Regions from separate parts of the Chryseobacterium sp. RU33C genome, predicted to be linked through region 1. Evidence: riboswitches for the same ligand, from Rfam matches in the RefSeq annotation. Region 1 holds a riboswitch; each other region holds the start of a gene.

Region 1 (6,301 bases):
CATTATTTACCCTTTCATCATGTAGAAGCAGCGATGATGATGAGGTTCAGGATACAACACCCGGAAATCTTCAGATCAAATTTGAAAACGGATTCAATAATCTTGGAGATATTGTTCTGAACCAGACCACTCAGACTTCAGCAAACGGACAAAAGCATCAGTTTTCTACTCTTAAATATGTGATCAGTAATATTGCACTTATTGATGAGAACGGAGGAGAATTTAAGTACCACTATAATGATCCTGATAAAGGGGCTTTCATTGTAGATCAGGCAGAAGCTGTTGCAGGAATCAATTACATTAATTTAACGGATATCCCTCAAAATAAATATAAAAAGATAAGAATTGGTTTGGGAATCAGCCAGACAGCCTATCTTATCGGACAGGATGGACAGGGAGTCTTCTGGCAGAAGGCTAAAACAGCTGGTATGGCATGGTCCTGGGCAGCAGGATACATTTTTACCAAGCTTGAAGGTAAGTATGGTACTTCTTCTGCAGATACCAACTTTATGAATCATTGTGGGAATATGGGGAATGTTACGGCCAACAGTACTCCTGATCTTTACCGTGAAATTACTCTGGATTTACCTGTTACAGCGAGAGTAACCAAAGATATCAGGCCTTCTGTACATATTCTGGCTGATCTTAATCAGTATTTGAGCGGGCAGACTGCTTTAACTCTGAACAGCAGCAACAATATGGCAATGGGATCCAGCCAGCATCTTGTGAATGTGACCAACAACATTACAAAAATGTTTAAAGTAGATCATGTGCATAATGACTAAGATATTGACGATGTCCAAGAGAGAGCGGTTTTGCTCTCTTTGGATTTTCATCATCCTGACAAGCCTTTTGGTTTCATGTTCTGACGAATATGAAGGAATTCCTATTGATAAAGATGAACCTTATAGCTTAGAATATCCTTCAGGCTTTCCCAAAATGACGTTTGATATTACCGGAAATCCTGTTACAGTAAATGGAGTAGCTCTTGGAAAAAAACTGTTTTATGAAGGAAAGCTGTCCAGAAATAATACTATTTCCTGCGGGTTCTGTCACATTCAGGAATATGCATTTACCCACCACGGCCATAATGTAAGCCATGGGATAGATGATAGATTAGGAATAAGAAATGCACCACCTATTCAGAATATGGCTTTTCTCAAAAATTATACATGGGACGGGGTAAGTCATAATCTGGATGAAAGATCTCTGGTTCCTATTACTACAGATTTTGAAATGGACAGCTCTCTTCCTGAAGCAGTAGGAAAACTGAATAGTGATGCGAATTACAAAAAAATGTTTAAAGCAGCATTTGGTGATGAAAAGATCACTGGAGACCGTATTCTTAAGGCTATTTCTCAGTTTATGGCAACAATGATATCGGCAGATTCCAAATATGATCAGATGATGAAAGGAAAAGTATCTTTTACCGCTGAAGAAACACAGGGAATGTCCCTTTTCCAGAATAAATGTGCATCATGTCATTCAGGAGAATTATTTACCGATGAGAGCTACCGAAATACAGGAATGTATTATAACGCCCAGTTCGATGACAGAGGAAGATACAGGGTTACTTTAGATTGGAATGACAACATGAAATTCAGAGTTCCCAGCTTAAGAAATGTAGAATATACCGCACCTTATATGCATGACGGAAGATTTTACAGCTTAGAGGCGGTACTTAATTTCTATTCAGACAATGTTGAAAATCATCCAAATCTTGATCCTCTTTTAAAACAGAATGGGCATACTGGTATTCCCATGACGGGTCAGGATAAACAGTATATTATAGCTTTTCTGAAAACACTATCAGATAAGAGTTTTATATCCAATCCAAAATTTGCAGAATAATTTATAGAAACATGAAGAAGATTATAGTAATCATAAGTTTGATCCTGTTGAGTCAGTATCAGGCGAAGACCATTAGAGACAGTGCATATATTGCCCCGGAAACCTTTAGCAGATTCAATTTTGATGATGATTGTGATGCCTGTGGCTGTGCGGCAGGAAACGGCTCTTCCGGCTTTGAATCTTTGCTGAATCCACAGTTTGTCGGAATCAAATACTTTGCCCAGCATTACAAAGCCAAAGAAAACTTATTTGTAAAAGATCTTACGCAGGATCAGTATTTTAATACCCTGCAGCTTTGGGGAAAAATTCCACTGACTAAGAAACTGAGTGTTTACGCAAGTCTGCCATTCCACTTTCATGAAAAGAAAACCATGCAGGGAGATATTAAAATCAATGGAATAGGGGATCTTAATCTGATGGGAATTTACCAGCTGATGAGTTCCAAAGATAATTTCCATCATCTGAGCGGAGGTTTGGGCTTGAAAATTCCTTTAGGGAAATTTGATGAAAAAGGAACATCCGGTGTCAATCCAAGTTTTCAGCTGGGAACCGGAAGCTGGGATTATCAGGCGGCTTTGAATTATAAATTTCAGAAAAATAAAGTTGCCGTATTGGTTAACACAGATTATACAATCAAAACAGAGAATAAGAAAAATTACCGTTTTGGAAACCAGTGGAATTATGCTGCAACAGGTTTTTATCAGGTTGCAGGAAATGAAAAGTCTGTTTTTTCTGTAAAAACGGGAGTTCAGGGAGAAGTATATGCCCAGAATAAGCAATTTGATGAAGCATTGCCTAACACTGCCGGGAGCGCTTTGTACGGAAAACTGGGATTTGAAGCTTCTTATAAAAAGCTGAGCCTGGGAAGTGAAATTATGCTTCCCATGTATACTCATCTGGCAGGAGGAGATATTGAAGCCAAATCAAGATTCAGTATTTTCCTTAATATTGGAATTTAGGGCAAACACCCTCCATAAAACCATGTTAAAGCTCCTTCGGGAGCTTTAATTGTTTATCAATCATGATTTTAATTGGGTATTAGGAATAATTATTTATCTTTGCCGGGATTTGGTGAGCCGTAAAAAGCTCTTAAAAGGGAATCCGGTGAGAATCCGGAACAGACCCGCTGCTGTAAGCTCCGCACCAAAGTTTTTGAAGAATATATCCACTGTTTTTTTAATGGGAAGGATTTCAAAAATGGAGTAAGTCAGAAGACCTGCCAGAAAATAATCGTTTGACGCTTTCGTGGAATAAAGCTTAGGACATCAATGATTCTGTGCAGTGACCGCTGTGCTTTGTCGTTGTATTCTTATACCCATTAGCGTCTTCATTACCCTAAATGAGCTAATGGCGGCAAAACTAACTACTTCTGCAATTTATAAAGCTGTTTTCACCATAATGGTGATCATATCTCAATTTTTGTCTTCTCAAACCAGGAAAAAAGACAGTCTTCAGGAAGAGACCATTAAAGGAATCAATCTATACAAAAAGAATTTTAAAGAAATCCTTCCGGCACAAACCTTACAGGGCGAGCAGCTGGAAAGATTGAACAGTCATTCTGTTGCAGATGCACTGCGGTACTTTTCAGGAGTTCAGATCAAAGATTATGGAGGATTAGGTGGTTTGAAAACCATTAATATCCGAAGTATGGGAAGTCAGCATGTAGGGGTTTTCTATGATGGAATTCAACTGGGTAATGCCCAAAACGGACTGGTGGATTTGGGAAGATATTCCTTGGATGATCTGGAAGAAATATCATTGTATAACGGACAGAAAAGTGAGATTTTCCAACCGGCAAAAGACTTCGGATCTTCAGGATCTATTTATTTACAGCCTAAAACACCTGTATTTAAAGGAAATAGGAAAACCAATCTCGTTATAAGAGCTAAAAGTGCGTCTATTGATCTTTTCAACCCTTCATTCCGATTGGAACAGAAGATTTCAGACAGGGTTTCTGCCAGCTTCAGTGGAGAATTTATGCAGAGTGACGGAATTTATAGATTTCGATATGCCAAGAAATATCCTGATGGACAGCAGGCCTATGATACCATTGCGAAAAGACAGGATTCAGACATCAAAGCAAAACGTTTTGAAACCTCTCTCAACGGAACTTTGAATAACGGAAGCTGGAATATCCGTGGTTACGGTTATATTTCAGACCGTGGAATGCCGGCACCTATTGTGAATGGCCGTTTTGGAGGAAGGGGAGCGAGACTATCTGATGAAAATTATTTCGTACAGGCCAATCTGAGAAAAAAACTGTTCCCGAAATTTGAAACCCAGCTGAAAGCAAAATTTGCTTATGATTATACCCATTTTATGGATACGGTTCGTTCGCAGTCTATTATTCATACCGATAATACCTATATCCAGCGGGAACTCTACCTTTCCTCATCCAATATCTATTCTATTACGCCCAATTGGGATATCAGCCTGAGTGGAGATTTTCAGTACAATAATCTGGATGCCAATCTGGATAACTTTTCTTATCCTACGCGTTACACAACATTGGTAGCATTGGCAACAACCTATCAGTGGAACAGGTTTAAAATTATGGGAAGCCTTTTAGGAACCTTTACATTTGAGGAAGTAAGAAAAAACAAAAGACCGGGAGATGCCAGAGAGTGGACACCTGCCGTATTTATGAGCTATCAGCCGGAGATCATTCCGGAGCTTACCCTCAGAGCATTCTATAAAAGGATTTTCCGGCTTCCAACCTTTAATGATCTCTATTATACCAATATCGGAAATACTTACCTGAAACCGGAATTTACCAATCAGTATGACGTAGGATTTACTTATCAGAAGAATTATAACAACCGTTTCTTTAAAACTTTTTATGCTAAAGTAGACGGTTACTACAATAAAGTACAGGATAAAATTGTAGCCGCTCCAAACGGAAGCATGTTCCGCTGGCTGATGATGAACCTTGGGTTGGTTGAAATCATTGGAGCAGATGTGAATGTACAGACTGAAATGCAGCTGGGAAAAGTAACCCTTCGACCTTTGCTTTCTTATACGTACCAAAGTGCAAGAGATATCAGCGATCCGGAAGATACCTTTTACCGTAATCAGATACCTTACACGCCATGGCACAGTGGGTCTTTCAGTCTGATGGCAGATTATAAAGACTGGAGTTTCAATTACAGTACAATGTATGTGGGAGAAAGATATGATGTGAATCAGGATAATATTCAATACAATTATGTGCAGCCCTGGTATACTCACGATATGTCTGTTCGGAAAAAATTCAACTGGGCCAATCATCAATTCAAAGTAAGCCTTGAGATAAATAATATTTTCAATCAATACTATGATGTGGTCATCAATTATCCGATGCCCGGAAGAAACTTTAAACTTATTCTAAACTTCACCCTATGAGAAAACTAAAATTTTATTTTTTATTTCTTGTATTAGCTTTTCTTACCTCATGCCGTACAGATGATATTATTGTCCGTCAGGAAGTGGTAGAAGGACTTCCCTCAGAAAATACATCCATAAAGGGCTTCTATATGCTGAATGAAGGGAATATGGGCAGTAATAAATGTACCCTGGATTTTTTTGATTACACCAAAGGAACTTATTACCGGAATATTTACGCAGAAATCAATCCGAATGTGGTAAAAGAACTGGGAGATGTAGGAAATGATATTAAAGTGTACGGAAGCAAACTCTATATCGTTGTCAATGTTTCCAATAAAATTGAAGTGCTGGATGCCAAAACGGCGAAACGTATTACTTCTATTCCTCTGCAGAACTGCAGATATCTAGCTTTTAAAAATGGGAAAGCTTATGCCAGCAGCTATGCCGGCCCTGTAGCCATTAATCCCAAGGCTCCTAAAGGAAAAGTAGTGGAAATTGATACCACTTCTCTTTCCATTCAGCGTGAAGTGGTAGTAGGATATCAGCCGGAAGAAATGGAAATTGTGGGTAATCAGTTGTTTGTGGCCAACTCCGGAGGATATAAAGCTCCCGATTATGACAATACGGTTTCGGTAATTGATCTGAATACTTTTACAGAACTCAAAAAAATAAATGTAGCGATTAATCTTCATCACATTAAAAAAGACAATTACGGTGATTTGTACGTAACCTCAAGAGGAGATTATTATAACGTTCCTTCCAGCCTTTATTTGATAGATGCAGCCACAGGAACTGTGAAAAAAGATTTTCATCTCTCCGTAAGTGAAATGACAATTGTGAATGATAAACTCTATTTCTATGGAAATGAGTTCAATTACAATACCCACAGCTACAAAAAAACATTTGGGATCATTGATGTAAAAACAGAAGAGATTATCACCAACAGAATTTTTGACAAAGAATATGAAACCGCTATTAAAACTCCTTATGGGATTGCCGTAAATCCCATCACAGAAGATATCTACATCACAGATGCCAGAAATTATGTATCCATGGGATTTGTGTATTGCTTTGATAAAAACGGACA
Region 2 (6,301 bases), on a different contig from region 1:
TATTTACCACTTCTACAGGAACTGTCAACTGGATAGGGAAGTTATATCCTTTTCCTTCTTTTTTGATGATCAGATAAGGCGTTTTAATATCTGGTTTTCTTGTAACATCTACAGAAATATAATCTTCCTCATACACCGATCTTTTATCAGAGTAAATATCATTGTTGTACGCTTTAAAGCTCTGAGGAATGTTGATCTGTTTTACATCCACATACACAGTATCTGAAGTAGTGTTGATGGCAACATTTTCTACGTCTTCCTTGCTTCCTCTGTAAATCATGTCTTTCTTAGCCATGCTTATTCCGAAGTAAGTTCCAAGCCCGATCAAAAGAAGGAATAAACCACCTACAACCCATCCGATATTTCTCAGTTTTGTTTTTGGAGAGAAAATCTTGATGCTTAATAAGCTGAAAAGGATTGCCGGGATTAAGCTTCCGATCACCATCATCGCAGCAAGCACTTTGTCAAGCCCCTGATCATCCATATAGAATCTGATCTCATTAGCTCCCGGGAAGTCTGTATCCATTCCGAAAAGACCGAATAATACAAATACTCCGATAATACTTCCTACAGCCATCAGTACGAAGAATCCTCCTACGATATACTTGAATACATTCCAGACTCCGCTGCTTGCATTGTTGATATATGGCTTGTTTTCGTTGTAGATTTCTCCGACCCTCTGAGTAGATTCATTGGCAAATTGTACCAATTTGTTAGACTCATTCTTAAGATTGTCGAAGTTCATAGGCTTTCCCTGCATTTTCAGGAAATCTGCTGCTGTTTCAGCTTTTGGAAGTACGATCCAAAGGATTACATATAAAAGACCTATTAATGAAGAGGAAATGGCTGCTGTGAAAATTCCTAATACGAAGATTCCCAGCCAGATTGCTCTCATGGTAGTAATATCCATTCCTACATATTGAGCTAAACCTGCACAGACTCCTGCTACTTTTTGTTTTTCCGGATCACGGAACAGCTGCTTTTTATCGGTATAATGAGTCCCTGAATTATTGTTTCTGGCAGATGTTTTTTCAGAATAATAAGCTTCTTCCTGTTCTTCGATTTTTTCAGGGCTTCCGATCTGTGCGATTACCTTTTCTACATCGGTATCGTTAATCACTTCACGTTTTCCTAAAGAATCTTTGAAAATCTCCACCATTCTTATTTCTATGTCATGCATTACTTCATCAGCCTCAGAAGCATCCAGAGAGCTTCTCAGTGCGTTCAGGTAATCGCTGAGCTTTATATATGCGTGTTCTTCTATGGTAAAAGAAAAACCTGCGAGTCCTATTGAGAGTGTCTTGTTCATAGCTTTGTTTTTTAATTTTGTTGAGTGATTTGGTTTACTGAGGCTGTCAGTTCATTCCATGTATTGAGAAGTTCATCCAGGAAAAGTTTTCCTTTTTCTGTGATCTGATAATATTTTCTGGGTGGTCCTCCGGTAGATTCTTCCCATCTGTAAGAGAGAAACTCTCCGTTTTTAAGTCTTGTAAGAAGAGGGTAGAGGGTTCCTTCCACTACATCCAGTTTTCCTTTTTTCAGTTCGTCAATAAGATCAGAAACATACATTTCGCGGTTATTGATGAGACTTAGAATACAGAATTCCAGAATTCCTTTTCGCATTTGCGCTTTGGTATTTTCGGTATTCATCTTTGATAAGTTTTGTTAATTAGTTATATAATTTTCGAAGTTCGGAACCTAGCTAGTTGTACCTACTTCGATTTTACATTACAAAGATATGTAATTAAAATGGTATTATGCAATACAAAGTAGTGGAATTTTTAAAATAAATTATTTAATATACTGATAATCAAGTAAATAATTTTCATCTAAAATTTATTGGAAATAGATTTGAATGAAAAATGGTGAAAAAAACACTTAAATTTTAAGTAAGAATGAAAGAAATGAAGAGAAAAGAAAAGTAACCAGCTATCATTCATTACTCATTATCTGATTTTGAGGTCCGTATCAGTATTCGTATTTTTGTTAGAAATAATAACATCTAAATCATTTGTAAAAAGTAAATCTAAAAGTACTTACAAAAGAAAAGATAAATAATAAACGGGTAACCACAGGGTATGCTCTTCAGAACAATATAACAGAGAAAAGTAAAATGAAAATTCAGAAAGAGATAGATTTTATTCTTGCAGTGGATGCACTTAAAAATGTACAGCGAAGAAATTATAATGCGGATGATTCCCGAAGAGAGAATACGGCGGAACATTCCTGGCAGATTATCATTCTTGCCCAGATCCTTTATCCGTATGCTAAAAACCGTGCAGATATTGATTTATTAAGGGTGATAAGAATGCTTTCCATTCATGATCTTGTGGAGATTGAAGCGGGAGATACTTTTATTTTTGATGAAAAAGCAATGGTAGGAAAATTTGAAAGAGAGAAAGCTTCAGCCCAAAAAATCTTTGGAATTCTGGATGAGCCTTTACGTACAGAATTTTTTAACCTGTGGCTTGAGTTTGAAGAAGAGACAACACCGGATGCTATTTTTGCCTGCGGGATCGACAGGATTATGCCGTTTATTTTAAATTCCCATACTACAGGAAAGAGCTGGACGGAAGCAGGAGTAACAGAAAAACAAATCCGAAATATGCTTGAAAATGCTATTAGCAGAGCATCGGATGAAATGGGAGAGGCTTTTGAACTTCTTTTAAACAGAAGTCTGGAAACGGAAAAGGTTTTGAAATAATAAAAAAAAAGACACTGTCCGGTTATTGATTGGGCAGTGTCTTTTTTTATGGATATCTCATGAATTTTTATGAGGCCAGCAATAAATAGTTATCAGGGTTTAATAAAACTCCCTGCTGCGAATAAAATCCAGCCATACTGTTCCATACATAAAACCTCATTTCAAAATTCCTGTAAGTAGTTTCCAGTTTAAATTTCACCTGTTTTCCGTCTTTGGACCACACCGGGTTTTTCACGGTAATTATTGTATTACCGGTTTCTTTTCCATCTACATATTCGAATAATCTCAGTTGAAGAGTCTGTGTTTTTTTCATAGGCTCCGTGAATTGTACCACTATATTGTTGAGATCAGCTTTTTCAAAATCTTTGTTATTGGCATTCACAACGGATGGCTGAGAAATTTTGTTTCCTATTTTCTTCGTCCATTTTAATAATGGGACATATAATTTTTCCAGCTTCTTGTCCTTTTTATAAAGCTCTGCAACCTTTTCAGAAAACAGGTTCTGTGCAATAAATCCACGTCGGATATTCACTTTGTGATAGATCGCAGAAAGGCTGTCTGTTTTTTCCTTTGGAAATTTTTCTTTGATAAATAAATCGTAAACAGCCCATGTCATATATTCATTGAATGAACTGATACCCGGATATCCTGACTTCTTATCCCATTTCGCCAGACTGAAGCTTTCCGTTATCTCCTTTGAATACTGATCTGAAACAGGATTAACATAACCATGATCTATTTCTGAAAATACGGTGTGATTATCCAGAAGTCTTCGGGCAATATTATTTTTTAAATTTCCAAGTATAAGATCTTGTCCGATATCAGGGAAGTCAACGGTTAATGAACTGTTGATGTCTCTATGGCAATTCTGTCCGCCTACCAGAGGAGAAATGGCGATAACATATTTCTTATCTCCTTCATTGGCTGGTCTTGCTGCTATTTTATCCAAAAAAGCATAGGTGTCATTGATGTAATAATACTCTTTGTAGTTCGAGATGATGGTATTATAAAACTGCTGATGATTTTTATAAAAGGTTCTATAATTCGATTTCTTCACAAAATCATTAATTAGTTCCAGGTTTTCATCTACTTCTTTGGGACCAAATGAATTGAATGGGAAATCTCTTTTAAGTAAACCACTTTCATCAAAAGAAAATGCATAGAAATCGGTTCGAAAACCTAAGAATTTTTTCCAGTCTTTTCTGGAATAGTTTACTTTTTTTAATAGGGGATGATCTTTTACAGGCTCAAAATAAGACATGATTTCATCATAATACGGAGGGATTTTCTGAACGTCATATGGATCTGTTTTACCGTATTCTGTGAGTGCTAAAATGATATTTCCCAATTCATAACTTTCCGGGAGTTCAATTTTGACGTCTTTTTGTGCTGTTAGTGATACTGAAAGGATGAGTGTAATGATTAAAATAATTTTTTTCATGTAATATTAGTTCTTCTATAGTTTTAGGAAAAGGGTAAAAAATTTCCTGAGGCCTAAATTAAAGAAAACCTGAATGAATTCCAATCATTATCGTCAATACGTAAATAGATTGTTTTGAATGGAAAAATTTCGGGCGGCCTTTGGCCGCCCGAAATTTATTTATAGTATTTGAATTGGTTTTTTGAATTCATCGATGGCTACAAAAGTAAAATCACCTACAATAGCTTTTTCTCTTTCATAGGAATACATCTGTTCAGTGTAAATTTCAACATTCACTTTCATACTGGTTTTTCCCACGTATGAAACTTTCCCGATCAGTTCCACAATGGTTCCGGCAGGAATAGGTTTTTTAAAATCAATCTTATCACTGCTTACGGTTACCACTCTTTTTCTGGCAAAACGGGTTGCTGTGATAAAAGCTACTTCATCCATCAGCTGCATTGCTGTACCCCCGAAAAGAGTATCATAATGATTGGTAGTGTTAGGGAAAACCGCTTTAAAGATTCTGGTTTCGGATGCTTCAATTCTTTCTTCTGTAGTCATATATCATTATTAATTAAAGCGATAAGAAATGATTGGAAACAACAGAATAATGACAGGAACTTACAGAATTCCTGAAACAATCCATCAGATCAATACAACTTCAAATCGCGAAAGTTACATGTTTAAGAAAAAGGCAGGTCTCCTGACTTGTAACATCATTTATCTCCTTCCCATGCCTCGCACAGTGGATCTTTGATAAAGACTTCAGTTACTTACAGTTGCGCGACAGTCCGTGATTTTCACACGGTTCCCTTTTAATCTGCAGTGATGCAGAACCAATTTCTGTGATGAATAAGCGTAAAAACTTTTCGAATGCAAAAATAATGAATTTATTCCGGATTATGATAAATAATCTGGCTGATTACTCTTCCTTTCTTAATTGTCCACAGGGTAGTATATCTGTTTTCTCCTGAACCATTGATCATATAAAGAAAAATATTATCATTGTCAAGAGATGTTACTCCTACGTTCTCAAAATCCATGGTAGGCTGGAACATATTTTTGATAGCTTCTCTTACAAAAACAGATCCTCTTCCGGGCTGCTGCACTCTGATGGATTTGATTTCGGTCATTCCTTCAGGAAGGTCATTTCCAATTCCCCACGGTTTTACTTTATCAATGGTAAGAATCTTTCCATCCGCATCTTTTTCCTTTTTACGGTATCCTGCATTGGAAGGATAAATATCAATCACCACTTTGCTTCTTTGGGCAGTAGGGATTTTAGAATCCGAATTGTCGGTGAAAATAAGGGATCTTCCATTTTTAGATTTAGATGGAGTATAGGCGGGAAGCTGGTCCACATATGCAATACGCCCTTTATTCACCATACCTTCTTTATCAAGAGTTTCATACCGTACAAAAGGCTTATCGTCATCCTGTTTTTCCGGATATTTGATCCAGATCCATTCTGTTTCTCCCGGAGCCGGTTTTACATAAACAAATACATCTCCTTTGCGCATACGGATCTTGTCTACAATTTTTCGGTAATCGTCTTTATGTACACGTACGTTAGCATATCCTTCCTCAGCTTTTACCACTCCAAAAGGAACTTTTGTCTGTGCCTTTACAAAGGTTATAGATAAGATACTGATAGCGGATAAATAGAATGCTTTGTTTATGAAAGTCATCATGAAATTTTTTTGATCTTCCAAATATATAAATTAAATGCTTTTCGGAAGATAATTATACCGCTGCAGTTCACTTAAATCTTGTATTTGTTTCAGATGACCGTCTGAAAGCAGAAATATACGTTCAGAAATATCCAGAACATCTTTAAAATTATGATCAGAAATAATGAAACCTTTATGTGCTGACTCCCGCAGTATATTTTTCTTTAATTCTTCAGTAACCTTTGGAGAAAGACTATGGAATGGCTCGTCCAGTAAAATAAAATGGGCTTCAGAATAAATAATCATCAGGGTTTCAATAATTCTCTGTTCACCTTTAGAAAGGTTTTTAGGTTTTTCATGGAGGAAAGGCTGTATGAATTCTGAAGTAAAAAGTAGTTCAGTATTCTTTTGATTGCAAAAAAGAGGAATCAGGTTTTTGATTTTTACATACTTGGGTAAAAAGAGATCCTGTGGTAAGTAAGCAATTCTGTTTTTTCTATCGGA
Region 3 (6,301 bases), on a different contig from region 1:
AGATGTTCCTGCAGATCTTCTTCAGAAAGTGGAAGCAAAAGTAAATACCCAGAAAGGAGCACTTATCTACGGTGTTTCCACCGAGCCGAATACTTTTAAAACCATCAAAAATCTAATGATGGACGGAACTGCTATCAAAACAATAGCAAGAAGCAACCCATTTGTACTTATCCTTGTAAATGGAAAAATTGTGGATAAACAACCTGCAAAAGACTACATTAACTAATTATAAATGATGAGTGATGAATTATAAATGATCTTTTTGACGAGAGCCAATCGTAGATCAATTATCAATTATCAATTATCAATTATCAATTATCAATTATCAATTATCAAATTTAAACACTAAACTTAAACATACAACAACCCATGCAAAAATCAAATAAATCAATCGCCGGCTATCACTTATTAATGATCCTTTCTTCTGTAGACGGAGAATTTGCTCCTGAGGAAGGAATGCTGGTACAGCAATACATGGCAGATGAATTCCCGTTCAGAATGAATCTTGACAACGAGCTTGAAACGCTGGCACTTTTACAGCCTGAAGAATGGAAAGATCATTTTGAATTCCATGCAAGATGTTTCCATGAAGATTCCACCGAGGATGAACGTGTAAAATTTGTTCAGTTTGCAAAGTCGCTGATCAAAGCCGATAATAAAGTAACCGAAGAGGAACATACGTTTTACGTTCTGTTGAAAAACCTTTGGGGATTATAAACAACTACGAAAAAATAAAATAAATCTATATTTAAATCTTATGAGAAGAAAAATAGTTGCAGGAAACTGGAAAATGAACAAAAATGTAATTGATGCACAACAATTAATGATTCAGTTACTAAGCTATAAAAACAACAATGCTACCAACTGTGAGGTTTGGATTGCTCCACCTGCATTGTATCTGATGATGGCAAAAGATGTTTTTGAAAAAGATGAAATCGGGGTGTTTTCTCAGGATATGAGCGAGCATGAAAGCGGAGCTTATACTGGTGAAATTTCTGCTGATATGCTGGAATCTATTGATGCAACAGGTTCATTAATCGGGCACTCTGAAAGAAGACAATACCACGGAGAAACAGATTCTCACTGTAACAGAAAAATCAAATTAGCGCTTGATAAAGGTCTTATTCCTGTTTACTGTAACGGAGAAACTCTTGAGCAGAGAAAAGCAGGACAACACCTTGAAGTCGTAAAAAATCAGACTGAAGTAGCTCTTTTTACGCTTTCTGCTGAAGAGATCAAAAAAGTTGTGATTGCTTACGAGCCGGTTTGGGCTATCGGAACGGGAGAAACGGCAAGTCCGGAGCAGGCTCAGGAAATCCATGCTCACATCAGAAATATTATTGCTGCAAAATACGGACAGGAAGTTGCTGACGAGATTTCTATCCTTTACGGAGGATCTGTAAAGCCGGACAATGCTAAAGAAATATTCTCTCAGCCGGATATCGACGGTGGTCTTATCGGAGGAGCAGCTTTGAAATTGGAAGATTTTTCTAAGATCATTGAAGCTTTTAATTAAAATAAAGAATCTTTTAGGACAAACATGAAAAATTTCATTTTGATATTCTTCGGACTTCTTTTATTTGATTTTCTTTATGTATTTGTTTATGATCAGTTTTTAATTGGCATAAAACCTGACTTTTTGAGTTATCTATTGGCACTGATCAAGGTTCTGGCGATATCTCCGGCAGTTTTATTTAATAAATCATTGCCCTTTTATGCCATTATTCCAACTTATCAGGCGGTACTCGTATTCATTGGAAACGTTCTGATACAAACTTTTTTAGTATATAGATTTTTCTTTAAAAAGAGAAAGGTTAGCTCACAATAAAAAGCGGCGGAATCTTCGATTCCGCCGCTTTTCGTTAAAAAAATCCAATTATTGAATATCGACTACATACATCGTTCCCTTGTCTACTTTACCCGTTTTAGGTAAAATTTTGGCTTTTGGATTTCCGTTTCCATTATCCACTACTCCAAAGTCATCATCATTGAAAACAGCCAGTTTATTATTTCCTAAATAAACAATTCCCTCGAATTTATCGTGTTCGTAGCCCAGTTTTGCTACCAGATCTACGGCTAATGTTTTGGTAACAGGCTTTATTCCGGCATTGCTAATTTCATCCCATGAGCATTGCTCTAAAGATTTACCGTTAATTTTCATTCCGTCTACAGCATTTATATCAGCTCCGTTTACATCACTGGCATTGCTTAAGTTTATTCTGTATACTTTTTTTATACCTCCCTGAGAACCGAAATTTCCGTCTCTTTCAATCACCAGGAATTCATTGTTACTTAATGCGGTAATATCACACACCGAATCAGAAGCACCTCCGTCCTGTCTATATAAAAACTGTCTGGTTTGCCCTGTAATAATATCAAAAGTGACAATTCTCGTTAAAGTGGTATTGGTTGCCAATGCTTTGCTGGGGACAAGCATCATTGACTGTATTGTTCCTACCAGCGTTCTTCCATCCGGAGTGATGCAAAGTCCTTCCATTCCTCTGTTGGCTCTTCTTTTGGCTAAAACAGCAGGTAATTTTCTTGGTCCTGTATCTACCCCAATCGGGCTTATTCTCTCCATCTCCATTCCATCAGCACTGTAATGCACAATGTGCGGTCCATATTCATCGGAAACCCAGAATGTACCATCAGCAGCAGCAACAATACTTTCACCGTCCAATCCATATTTATCTGTCCCTAAAATATTGCCGGAAGCATCATAAGCAATTTCTCCAGTACTTCCCATTCCGACAGGGTTTGGAAGTCCGGTAATTGGTTGTCCGTATGGATTTTTAAGTTTAATATATTTAATTACCTCTATATTTCCGTCAGCATTGATTTTAAAATGCATAATGGTTGGGGTAAAATTAGGAGCAAGAAACTTTTTACCATTCTGGAAATCGGTATTAGGACCTCTATCCGTAATGACGTAGAATTCACCTTTTCTTGTAGGGTGAGCGGCTGCACCGGAGCCAAATCCTCCGTTTATCACATTTACTCCATTGATGGCAGCAAGTTTTGTAAATGGAAATTCCTGAGGCAGTTTGGAATAATTAATATCCTGATTAATCATTGTGGTATCGTCATCATTTTTACATGAAGCCAATACTGCCAGCACTACGGCAGACAATAGCAATTTTTTCATATTTACTTTTATGGCTGCGAAAGTATAAATTGATTGTAAACTGATCTTGAATATAATGATAATTGTTTTTTAACAATAGAACAGATAAAATAGTTTGAAAGTGAACACAAAAACAACAGATTTATAAATAAAAATTCAATAATCCGGTTGAGTAAACAATCAATATAAAAATCGACTTTTTAAGAATATCTGAAAAATAATAATTCACAAAACGGACTCACAGATTTATATGATATATTTGCAGCGTTTTAAGGCTGAACAATGTTCATTAATAGGGAATCAAGTGAGAATGATATTCAAATCTTGAGCTGTACCCGCAACTGTAAACTGTTTAAACTTAGCGCAAAAAATCCACTGGATCTTAAAATCCGGGAAGGAAGCTGTAAGATGTGAGCCAGGAGACCTGCCTTAGAATACTGACTTCAGAGAACGAACCGTTTCTACTCTGAAGATAAGTTTCGGGAATAAAACTTTAAATTAATTATATCATGAGGAAAATTTATCTTTTTTTCTTACTGCTTTGCATGCAGGTATTATCGGCCCAATTCACAGAAAACGACATTAAATTTTGGGTAGGAACCGGATCTAAAAAAGCATATTTCATTGCGGACTTTAATGACAACAGCACACCCAATTCTTATGCATGGGGATACCGTTTTGATGGTGATGGCCTTTTGATGGAAGATCTTATCAATGCAATTGTGGCAGCAGAATCCAAAATGCAGGTTGACATTCCTACAGGATATCTTTCTATTCTGAATTATAATCATCACACATCCACTACTGATGACAGCTGGATAACATGGTCTGGATCCAGTTTATCAAACATGACTTGGAACAATGGGGTAGGTTATACTCCTTTGGTGGACGGAAAATGGTATGGGGTTACATACGGCCTTGATCATTATGATATTCCTCCCTCTCCTCCCGTTCCAGCCTACAGTTCTGCATGGTTTACTCCGTCTCAGGTTACAAACTGGGTGGGAAGCGGAAGTAATAAAAGCCTAATAGTTATTGATTTCGGAACTGATAATGCTAACGGGAATGCCAATTCTTTTGTTTTTGGAATTAAATATAACGGAAGCATCACTGCTGAACAGGCGTTACAATTGATCCAGGCTCAAGCTTCCTATTTTAATTTTGCATCAGCGAATAATCAGATTACTACCCTATCATTAAATTCCTTTACCGGAAATACTTCCGGATCAGACAGCTGGAAATTGTATAAAGGAAAAGACCTATCAAGCTGGCAAGCGAAAGCCAATCTTTCTCAGATTCAACTGGGTAATAATGATTGGTTTGGATTAAGTTTTGGGCAAAGAAGACCATTTACCCCCACAGAAGCACAGCTGACTTTAGGGATTTCTTCTGTTACAAAGAAAAAATTCAGTGTTTATCCAAATCCGGCAAGTAATTTCATTCAGATTGAAACGGCTGAGAAACTGAAAGAAGTGAATATTTATTCAGCTACAGGACAGAAAATAATGACTTCTCAGGTTACTAAGATTGATGTTCATTCTTTAAACACAGGTGTTTATTTTGTGGAGATTAAAACCAATGATAGTTCCACGATACATAAGATGGTTAAGAAATAAAGAAAAGTACCTTTAAAAAGGCGCTTTTTTAATGAGGATATGTGGAAAATCACCCCGTCAAAAATTCTTTGAATTTTCGCGACCTTTCCAAAGGATGGGAATTTTTACATCTTCAGTTGGAGTTTGGCCTGGATTACAGATTCCTTGTGAATAATCAAGAATACAGTTCAAAATCCATAATTGATTCAACAAAAAAACCGCACCAGATGGGTGCGGTTTTCTTATGATATTACCATCAATTATTTTTTCTCAGTAGATCTTTGTAAAACTTCATCTACCATTCCGTAGCCTTTAGCTTCTTCAGAAGTCATCCAGTAATCTCTGTCAGATGATTTTTCTACCCACTCATATGTTTGTCCTGAGTGATGGCCGATGATTTCATAAAGCTCCTGCTTCAATTTCAACATCTCTCTCAGGTTGATCTCCATATCAGAAGCGACCCCCTGCGCACCTCCTGAAGGCTGGTGAATCATTACTCTGGAATGTTTAAGCGCAGAACGCTTTCCTTTTTCTCCGGCAACCAGTAATACAGCTCCCATGGAAGCAGCCATACCTGTACAGATAGTCGCTACATCCGGCTTGATGATCTGCATAGTGTCATAAATACCTAAACCTGCATAAACACTACCACCAGGAGAGTTGATATAGATCTGAATATCTTTTGAAGGATCAGCACTTTCTAAGAATAAAAGCTGAGCCGTAACGATGTTTGCAACCTGATCATCAATACCTGTTCCCAGGAAGATAATTCTATCCATCATCAAACGGGAGAAAACGTCCATCTGAGCAACGTTTAATCTTCTCTCTTCCATGATGTACGGAGTAAGATTCGTTGGGCCATACATTCCCATATACTGATCGGTAACCAAACCGTTGTTTCCTAAATGTTTTACAGAGAAATCTCTGAATTCTTTTTTAATGTCCATATTTCTATTATGTATTATTTTTAAAATATTCTCGAAGTTTAAATTACAATATTTATTCCTAAAATTTTATAGGACTTTTTGTCACAGAACATCAAAAAAATCTGACTTCAAATTATCTTTTTCTATCTACATAAATCCCTTTGATAGGCGAATATTCGATGATATTGCTCAACCGTATGGAAGCCTGCTTCAGTAAAGTGATTTTTTTGATCAGCTCATAATACTTTACTTCATCTGTACTGCTGTACTGATCAAGTTCTTTGGCTGTTTCCCTGATCAGATAATCAATATATCTGTATTTATGTAACAGAACATCTCCCTGAATCTGATCTGCCAATTTATCACCATAATTGGGAGGGTAAATATTTCTGGAAGCCCAGTTTTCAAGCTCATCCAGCGGGATCAGAGCATCTACAACCTTTGTGGTGATTTCTTCATCCATAAAAGATACAAAAAAGTTTCCACTTCTGAGTTCATCTTTTTGAATCCCTTCCCTCACCTGATTGATAATAATTTCATTTTCTCTGACTAAAAATGTATACTGCTCCTCTTCGAAATGATGAAGGATTTCTTCAATAACAGTTATCTCATATTCTTCATTCTGTTCGTTTTTTCTTTTCAGAATAATATCTCCG
Region 4 (6,301 bases), on a different contig from region 1:
CTAAAAAGTTTGTAGAAGGAACGGGATGGACATTTCACGGACATGAATTTTTAGGTTCAAAAATGGTAAAAACGCTTTTTCAAAGATTAAAATTACCTTTGGGAAGTGATATGAAATATGTGCAGAAAATGGTAAAGCTTTCATCAAGACCAATTGCTTTGATTACTGATGATGCTTCAGATTCTGCGTTGAGAAGGCTTTTATTTGATGCCGGAGAAAATCTGGAAGATCTTTTTACGCTTTGCAAGGCAGATATTACCACTAAAAATCCTAAAAAGCAGGAGAAATTCAAAAGAAACTTTGAATATGTAGCGGTAAAAATCAAAGAAGTAGAAGAAAAGGATCAGGTAAGAAATTTCCAGCCGCCCATCACCGGAGAAGAGATTATGGAAATGTTTAATCTTAAACCGGGCCGTGAAATTGGTATCCTGAAAGAGAAAGTGAAAGAAGCTATTCTTGAGGGTGAAATTCCTAATGAAAAAGAAGAAGCGACAAAATTTGTTATTGCTGAAGCAAAAAAATTGGGACTGACAATCTAATTCAATACAAATACGAAAAAGCCCGGCGGGATGTTCCATCCCGCCGGGCTTTTTCGTATTCAAAATATAAAACAAAGCCGGCCGGTTTCTTCGAAACCGGTCGAAAAAAAACACAAATGATGAAAAAATAAAAAATTATAAGATATACGCGGAAGCGTAGTATTTAGTTTTTATAGAATCCATTTGTTCCAATTCCTGCAGTAAAGTTTTTCAGTAAAATACCGTTAGAGGCATTATAAACATTCACTTTACCATCTGTACTATAATTTGCATCTGCAGCAAAAATTTTACCATCGATTACGTTGAATCCATATACATCCCCTACAGCTGTAGTAATAGGAGTCGTTGGAACTGTTGTAGATCCAACAGCCATTGTATATATCTTATTGGTGTCGGTGATAAAATAGAATCTGTCATTATCAGCTCTAAGCTTCTGAACTTTAGGTATAGCTGTCAAAGTGGTAGTTTCATAAGTACCGTTTGCCGTATTAATCTTATAGATAAATGAATTTGTATTGTCTGAAACCAGTACATAAGCATTTCCTTTATATGAGATAAGGTCTTTAATAATTCCTACGTTTGGAAGATTTACCGTATAACTTACCACATTTGTAGACGGATTCACAACGGTTACAGTATATCCTGTCGGAATTGGATTCCAGCTTGAGTCGTAACCCACACCGTCAGTCTGAACAACGATACTTCCGCTTGCTTCAACTACTTTTTCAGCAGCGTTTGTAAAATCAATACTTTTTACAAAGGAGTTATCCGAAATATTATAAATATTAAGTTTTCTTTTGTGAGTATCAAAATTATTGTTGGTTACATAATATTGGTTTCCTGAAAAAGCAATATATCTTGCGCCATCCAGGTTAGCCGTTACAGTAGTCAGTTTCTTGAATGTATAACGGTCTACAATGTCAATCTTATTAGGAATATTACATACCAGATAAGCAAGGTTTCCATTGAATCCTATTGTCTGAAGGACTTTCCCCAGGTCTTCCTTATTATTACTCATTCCATAGATCTTATTAAATACTGTAGTAAGATCATTGCTTACAAAGGAAACTTCAGAAGTTGTTGTGGTAAAACCACCTTCATTGGAGATAAGCACTCCGGAGTCAAATCTAAGCGTTCCATCATCAGTACTTTCATAGCTGCTGTCTGTGCTGCATGAAACATTGAAAAGTAACATAGAAGCGAATGCAAGAGATAAAATTTTTCTAATATTCATATATAATTAATTTATTTTAAAAATTGATATTTAAAGTGAGACTATAATTTCGTTTAGGTAATGGATAAGAAAGCATGGTATAATAGGTTTCATTCAAAATATTATTTATTTTAAAACCTAGGGTATAATTTTTAAAGAAAGTTGTACTGACACCGGCATTCATCACAAAATATGGATCTAAAGCATCACTCTTGGTTTCATTAGAATCTGTATACGTTAATCCATTAAACATCCCTTGTACATACACCTTCACAAAGTCATACTGATAGTCTATGTTTCCAATAAATTTATGAAGAGGCACATACATAAGCTTCTTTTGAATATCAAGATCTGTTGACTTTGTATAAGAATATCCAAGATTAGATTTCAAAATATGTTTTCCAAGTTTTTTCTCAAATTCCAGTTGGGACTCCAGTCCATATGTTTCTACTCTATTGGTATTTGAAGCTCCATAATATCCGGCAGGAGTTCTTAACCATCGGATCATATCCCGGATATTCATGTAATAAGGAGTAACGGAAAGTTTGAAGTCTCCTATTTTAAAGTGGTTTCTTAATTCAAATTGGTAAGAAGTTTCCGGTTTTAAATTCATATTACCTCCCTGAGCCCAATACAAATCGTTAAATGATGGTGCTCTGAAGTTTCTTGAAAAATTGAATTCAGCATCATACCATTTTACAATATCCCATTTTCCTGAAAAAGAAAGCAGAACAGGAGAGCTGATATCTTCTACAAAATCTTTCTTGATTCCTGCTTCAAAACGCAAATCTTTTGTTGGAAAATAACGCAGTAATCCTGCAATAGATCCTGCACTTCTGTTAATATTTCCAATTCCTGAACTACCTGCTCCATTCCCTTTATTAATTTGAAATTCGCCGATAATATTAACATTCCACTTTGAATTCAGAAAATAATTAAAATCATTTTTCAGAATATAATTCTTCCCTACCCCTCCGCTGGTTTCAGCACCGTTAATATTACCAAAGTACTGGAAATTTTCCTCTGTATAGGCTGTTTTGAATGAGTTACTAAATTTTATGGTACTCCAATCCCAGGAAAGTAAACTTCGGGTATTCTGAGTTTCATATTTTGTTTTGTTTTCCAAATCTCCAAAATGAACAGGATAATGTTGTTGCCCATTAAAAAATTCTGATATCCAGGAAATCTGATGATGCGGAGCAATTTTATAGGCTGTTGCTATATTGATATTCGTATTATAATATTGTCCGTTATCATTACTGTAAGTTTTTCTTTTATCCACCTCAACCTGATAATCATTTTTACTTATTGAGTGATTGCCAGAAACTTTAAAAGTGAACTTATCATTACTGTAAGAACCTTTTACAAAATTATTATAGGTATTAAAAGAAGCGGCTTCTGAAAATAATGAACCATGGAAACCTTTATTAAAATCAAGGGTATTATTCAGGTGAATACTTCCCCCTATGGCACCACTTCCATAGATTACACTTCCACCACCAGCTTTTATACCAATCTGATCATAGCCGAACAAAGCAATATTATTGATATCTCCTTGTCCTAAAAAATTAGAATTGATATTAATTCCGTTCCATACAAATGCAGTCTGCTGGGCGGTAGTTCCTCTGAAAGAAGGGGAAGAAACAGCACCACGCCCGTTTTCTTTGATATAAACCTGTGACTGAAATCTCAGGAGTTCTGAAAGGTTACTGGAGTTTTTCCCGGCCTCTTCTGCCGAAATTGTTTTTACGGGATGAAAAAGCTTCACCCTGTTCATCTGGTTGTCGAAGACATAAATAGTGTCAATGGTTTTCTCTTGTCCAAAAAGAAAACAGCCATAAGATGAAAAAAGCAGTACTAAAGATCTTTTTATATCCATTCCTTTTTACTTTTCCTCCGAAAGCAATATGTTTTTATAATTACAACTCTGGCAGGTCTCCTGACTTTCGCATTCTGCACCTTCCCGTTATATACAGTGGTTTTTTGCAGAAACTTTTGTTGCGATTTACAGTTGCGGGGACAGTCCGGGAGTTACACCCGATTCCCTTTTCATTCCAAAATACTGGAAACCAAAATTTTTGCAAAGATAGTTTTTTATGTGTATATGCCAAAAAATAGGGATTAGAAACAGATAGTATCTTTTAAGACCGGGAAATCCTTTCTCAGGAAAACGCCAGATTCAAAATTTGATGGGAAATGAATAATAAAATAGCTGCTTCCAGTTGAAAGCAGCTATATATCATGAAATAACGTTTAATTAATTATTTACCAATAACTTCGGTAATCGGGTTTCCTACATTTCCGCTTGGGAACTGAATTTTCAATAGAGAAGATACTGTTGGAGCAATATCTGTCATATGATATTCCTTATTGCTTTCTCCCTGTTTTACTCCCCATCCCATAAAGATCAACGGAATATGAGAATCGTAAGAATTCCATACGCTGTGTGTAGTTCCTGTTTTAGAATATGGCGGAAGCATAGAGTCATGAGAAATTAACTGGATATCTCCACTTCTCTGTCTGTTGATTCCATTAATAATTCTTTGTTTGATTGGCTCCGGAATGCTTGACTCCTGAACTTTGTCTACAGAAACAGCATATAAAACGGCAGGATCTTTCTCAATTTCTTTTACAGCAAAGTTTCTTACATCATCCAGCTCAAGCTTATTGTCTGCCAATACTTTTCTGTCGAAATAAACCTGGTAGTTATCAATGGCATTAACCAGTTTATCTGCCCCAAATTTCTCTTTCAGTTTCTGGTTCAGATTCTTTTCCGCATCTTCTCCGAAGAAACCTGTCGGGATTTTATGTTCTTTAAGGAATCCCACAGAATGTGCTCCACCATGGTCGGCAGAAAGGAAAACGGTATACTCTCCTTTTCCTACCTTTGAATCAAGATACTTGAAAAATTCAGCTAGATCCTGATCTAATCTGATATAAACATCTTCCACTTCAATAGAATTCGGTCCGAATTTATGGCCTGCATAATCTGTAGATGCCAGGTTGATGGCTAAAAAGTCTGTGATATTATCTCCACCCAGTTTTTCACCTTCTACAGAAGCTTCTGCCAGTTTCAATGTCAATGTATTTCCGAAAGGCGTATAACGGATGTTATCTTTTTTAGTCTGATAGTCTTTTGCTAAATTACTGTAAGGGAAAGTAGGTGTTTTTGCACTTCCCAGCAAACCTTCCCAGGGAGAATTGTCCGGTGCACTTTCTGTATATTCATTGATTGGAAGTAAAGTATTCCAGCCATTGGCTACTAATTTTTCAGGAAGATTCTGAGAATTGAATGATTTTACCCATTGCGGAAGATCATTCATATACCATGTACTGGTAATGAAATTCCCTGTACTGTCATCAAACCAGAAAGCTCCGTTTGGAGTATGTCCTGCTGGAAGAATGGAAGCACGGTCTTTCAAGGAAACCCCCACTACTTTTCCCTGGAAATTTGTTGCCAGTCTCAATTCGTCAGTTACTGTGGTAGACCAAAGATTTTTAGGAGAGTGGCTTCCCGTTTTTATATTGGCAGTTCCTACCGGCTGAACGCTGTCATCTGCAGTACAATAAACTCCTTTACCCGTTTCTTTATCCGTCCAGTCGTTTCCTGCAATCCCGTGAATTGCCGGTACAGATCCCGTATAGATACATGTATGTCCCAAAGCCGTAATGGTAGGAACATAAGGAATATGTACATTATTTAAAGAATATCCTGTATTCAAAAGTCTTTTGAAACCATCATTTCCATATTTACCATAAAAACGGTATAAATAGTCCCAACGCATCTGGTCTACTACCAGACCCACAACCAATTTAGGCCTTTCAAGTTGTGTATTTCTGTTCTTCTGTGCATTGATTGTAACTACGGAGAATAAAGTAGCTGCCGCAATTGAAATGTTCCTAAGCATCCAAGTAAATTTTATTGGTGACAAATTTAAGGGTTTTGAAAGTTTTGGAGTGTGAAATTTTATTTAAATTTGATTATTGTACAATTATCAACCAATCTTTTATGATTTTAGGTGTATACTGGTATTTCAAATTCCCGGATCATTTATATGACTTTCAGTTTTTCAAATTCTATCCGGGACTTGGAGGGCACGCCGATACCCCAGCTGAATTGACCGCCAGAATACAGGTGGAAAATACAGATGATTTTGTCCATCAGCTGGAATCGCTAAAATCAGGTTTCAAAAGAACATATTTACACCTGAATATCGATGAAAATCAAATCGTCATCAATATCGGTGACTATATGCTTTTTGATTTCCACTTTCAGTTTGCATTAGAAATAGAAAACCTATTAATCCGGGAAAATGCTTTATCCGTGGGTTTCAGCATTCCTTTTACCATTCAGTCCACCAAAAGTTTTGCTCCGGAAAGGGAAGAATTCAAAAATATAGAACACCGTTTCATTCAGATGGTGGGTTCTGACTTCAAAAAAAGTAATGCAGAAAATTATGCTGCCAGAATTGATTGCAATCTTCCTTTACCATACAAACAGAGGCTTATTGATGACTTAGTATCGATATGTAGAGAGGAAAACATCCAT

What was found. Region 1 has a riboswitch for cobalamin ahead of BW946_RS09320 (TonB-dependent receptor plug domain-containing protein). Riboswitches for the same ligand answer to the same signal wherever they lie in the genome.
Region 2: linked by a shared signal. The riboswitch ahead of BW946_RS17700 (acyl-CoA thioesterase) and the one ahead of BW946_RS09320 (TonB-dependent receptor plug domain-containing protein) in region 1 are both predicted to bind cobalamin.
Region 3: linked by a shared signal. The riboswitch ahead of BW946_RS08345 (T9SS type A sorting domain-containing protein) and the one ahead of BW946_RS09320 (TonB-dependent receptor plug domain-containing protein) in region 1 are both predicted to bind cobalamin.
Region 4: linked by a shared signal. The riboswitch ahead of BW946_RS10590 (TonB-dependent receptor plug domain-containing protein) and the one ahead of BW946_RS09320 (TonB-dependent receptor plug domain-containing protein) in region 1 are both predicted to bind cobalamin.

The regions. Positions count from the first base shown of each region.
Region 1 is NZ_FTMT01000009.1:5,926-12,226, reverse strand. It holds gene BW946_RS09335 (MbnP family protein) at 1-785, shown strand, start outside; gene BW946_RS09330 (cytochrome-c peroxidase) at 796-1,851, shown strand; gene BW946_RS09325 (transporter) at 1,863-2,810, shown strand; cobalamin riboswitch at 2,904-3,090, shown strand; gene BW946_RS09320 (TonB-dependent receptor plug domain-containing protein) at 3,199-5,232, shown strand; gene BW946_RS09315 (YncE family protein) at 5,229-6,301, shown strand, end outside.
Region 2 is NZ_FTMT01000023.1:47,040-53,340, reverse strand. It holds gene BW946_RS17720 (PspC domain-containing protein) at 1-1,309, opposite strand, end outside; gene BW946_RS17715 (PadR family transcriptional regulator) at 1,321-1,650, opposite strand; gene BW946_RS17710 (HD domain-containing protein) at 2,114-2,704, shown strand; gene BW946_RS17705 (DUF4932 domain-containing protein) at 2,772-4,145, opposite strand; gene BW946_RS17700 (acyl-CoA thioesterase) at 4,305-4,688, opposite strand; cobalamin riboswitch at 4,803-4,983, opposite strand; gene BW946_RS17695 (hypothetical protein) at 5,018-5,818, opposite strand; gene BW946_RS17690 (ATP-binding cassette domain-containing protein) at 5,849-6,301, opposite strand, start outside.
Region 3 is NZ_FTMT01000007.1:114,147-120,447, forward strand. It holds gene BW946_RS08320 (BT_3928 family protein) at 1-226, shown strand, start outside; gene BW946_RS08325 (tellurite resistance TerB family protein) at 370-717, shown strand; gene tpiA (triose-phosphate isomerase) at 758-1,516, shown strand; gene BW946_RS08340 (esterase-like activity of phytase family protein) at 1,877-3,145, opposite strand; cobalamin riboswitch at 3,380-3,571, shown strand; gene BW946_RS08345 (T9SS type A sorting domain-containing protein) at 3,634-4,740, shown strand; gene clpP (ATP-dependent Clp endopeptidase proteolytic subunit ClpP) at 4,980-5,666, opposite strand; gene dnaG (DNA primase) at 5,779-6,301, opposite strand, start outside.
Region 4 is NZ_FTMT01000010.1:149,378-155,678, forward strand. It holds gene BW946_RS10580 (CCA tRNA nucleotidyltransferase) at 1-539, shown strand, start outside; gene BW946_RS10585 (hypothetical protein) at 703-1,773, opposite strand; gene BW946_RS10590 (TonB-dependent receptor plug domain-containing protein) at 1,790-3,631, opposite strand; cobalamin riboswitch at 3,664-3,841, opposite strand; gene pafA (alkaline phosphatase PafA) at 4,014-5,660, opposite strand; gene BW946_RS10600 (hypothetical protein) at 5,762-6,301, shown strand, end outside.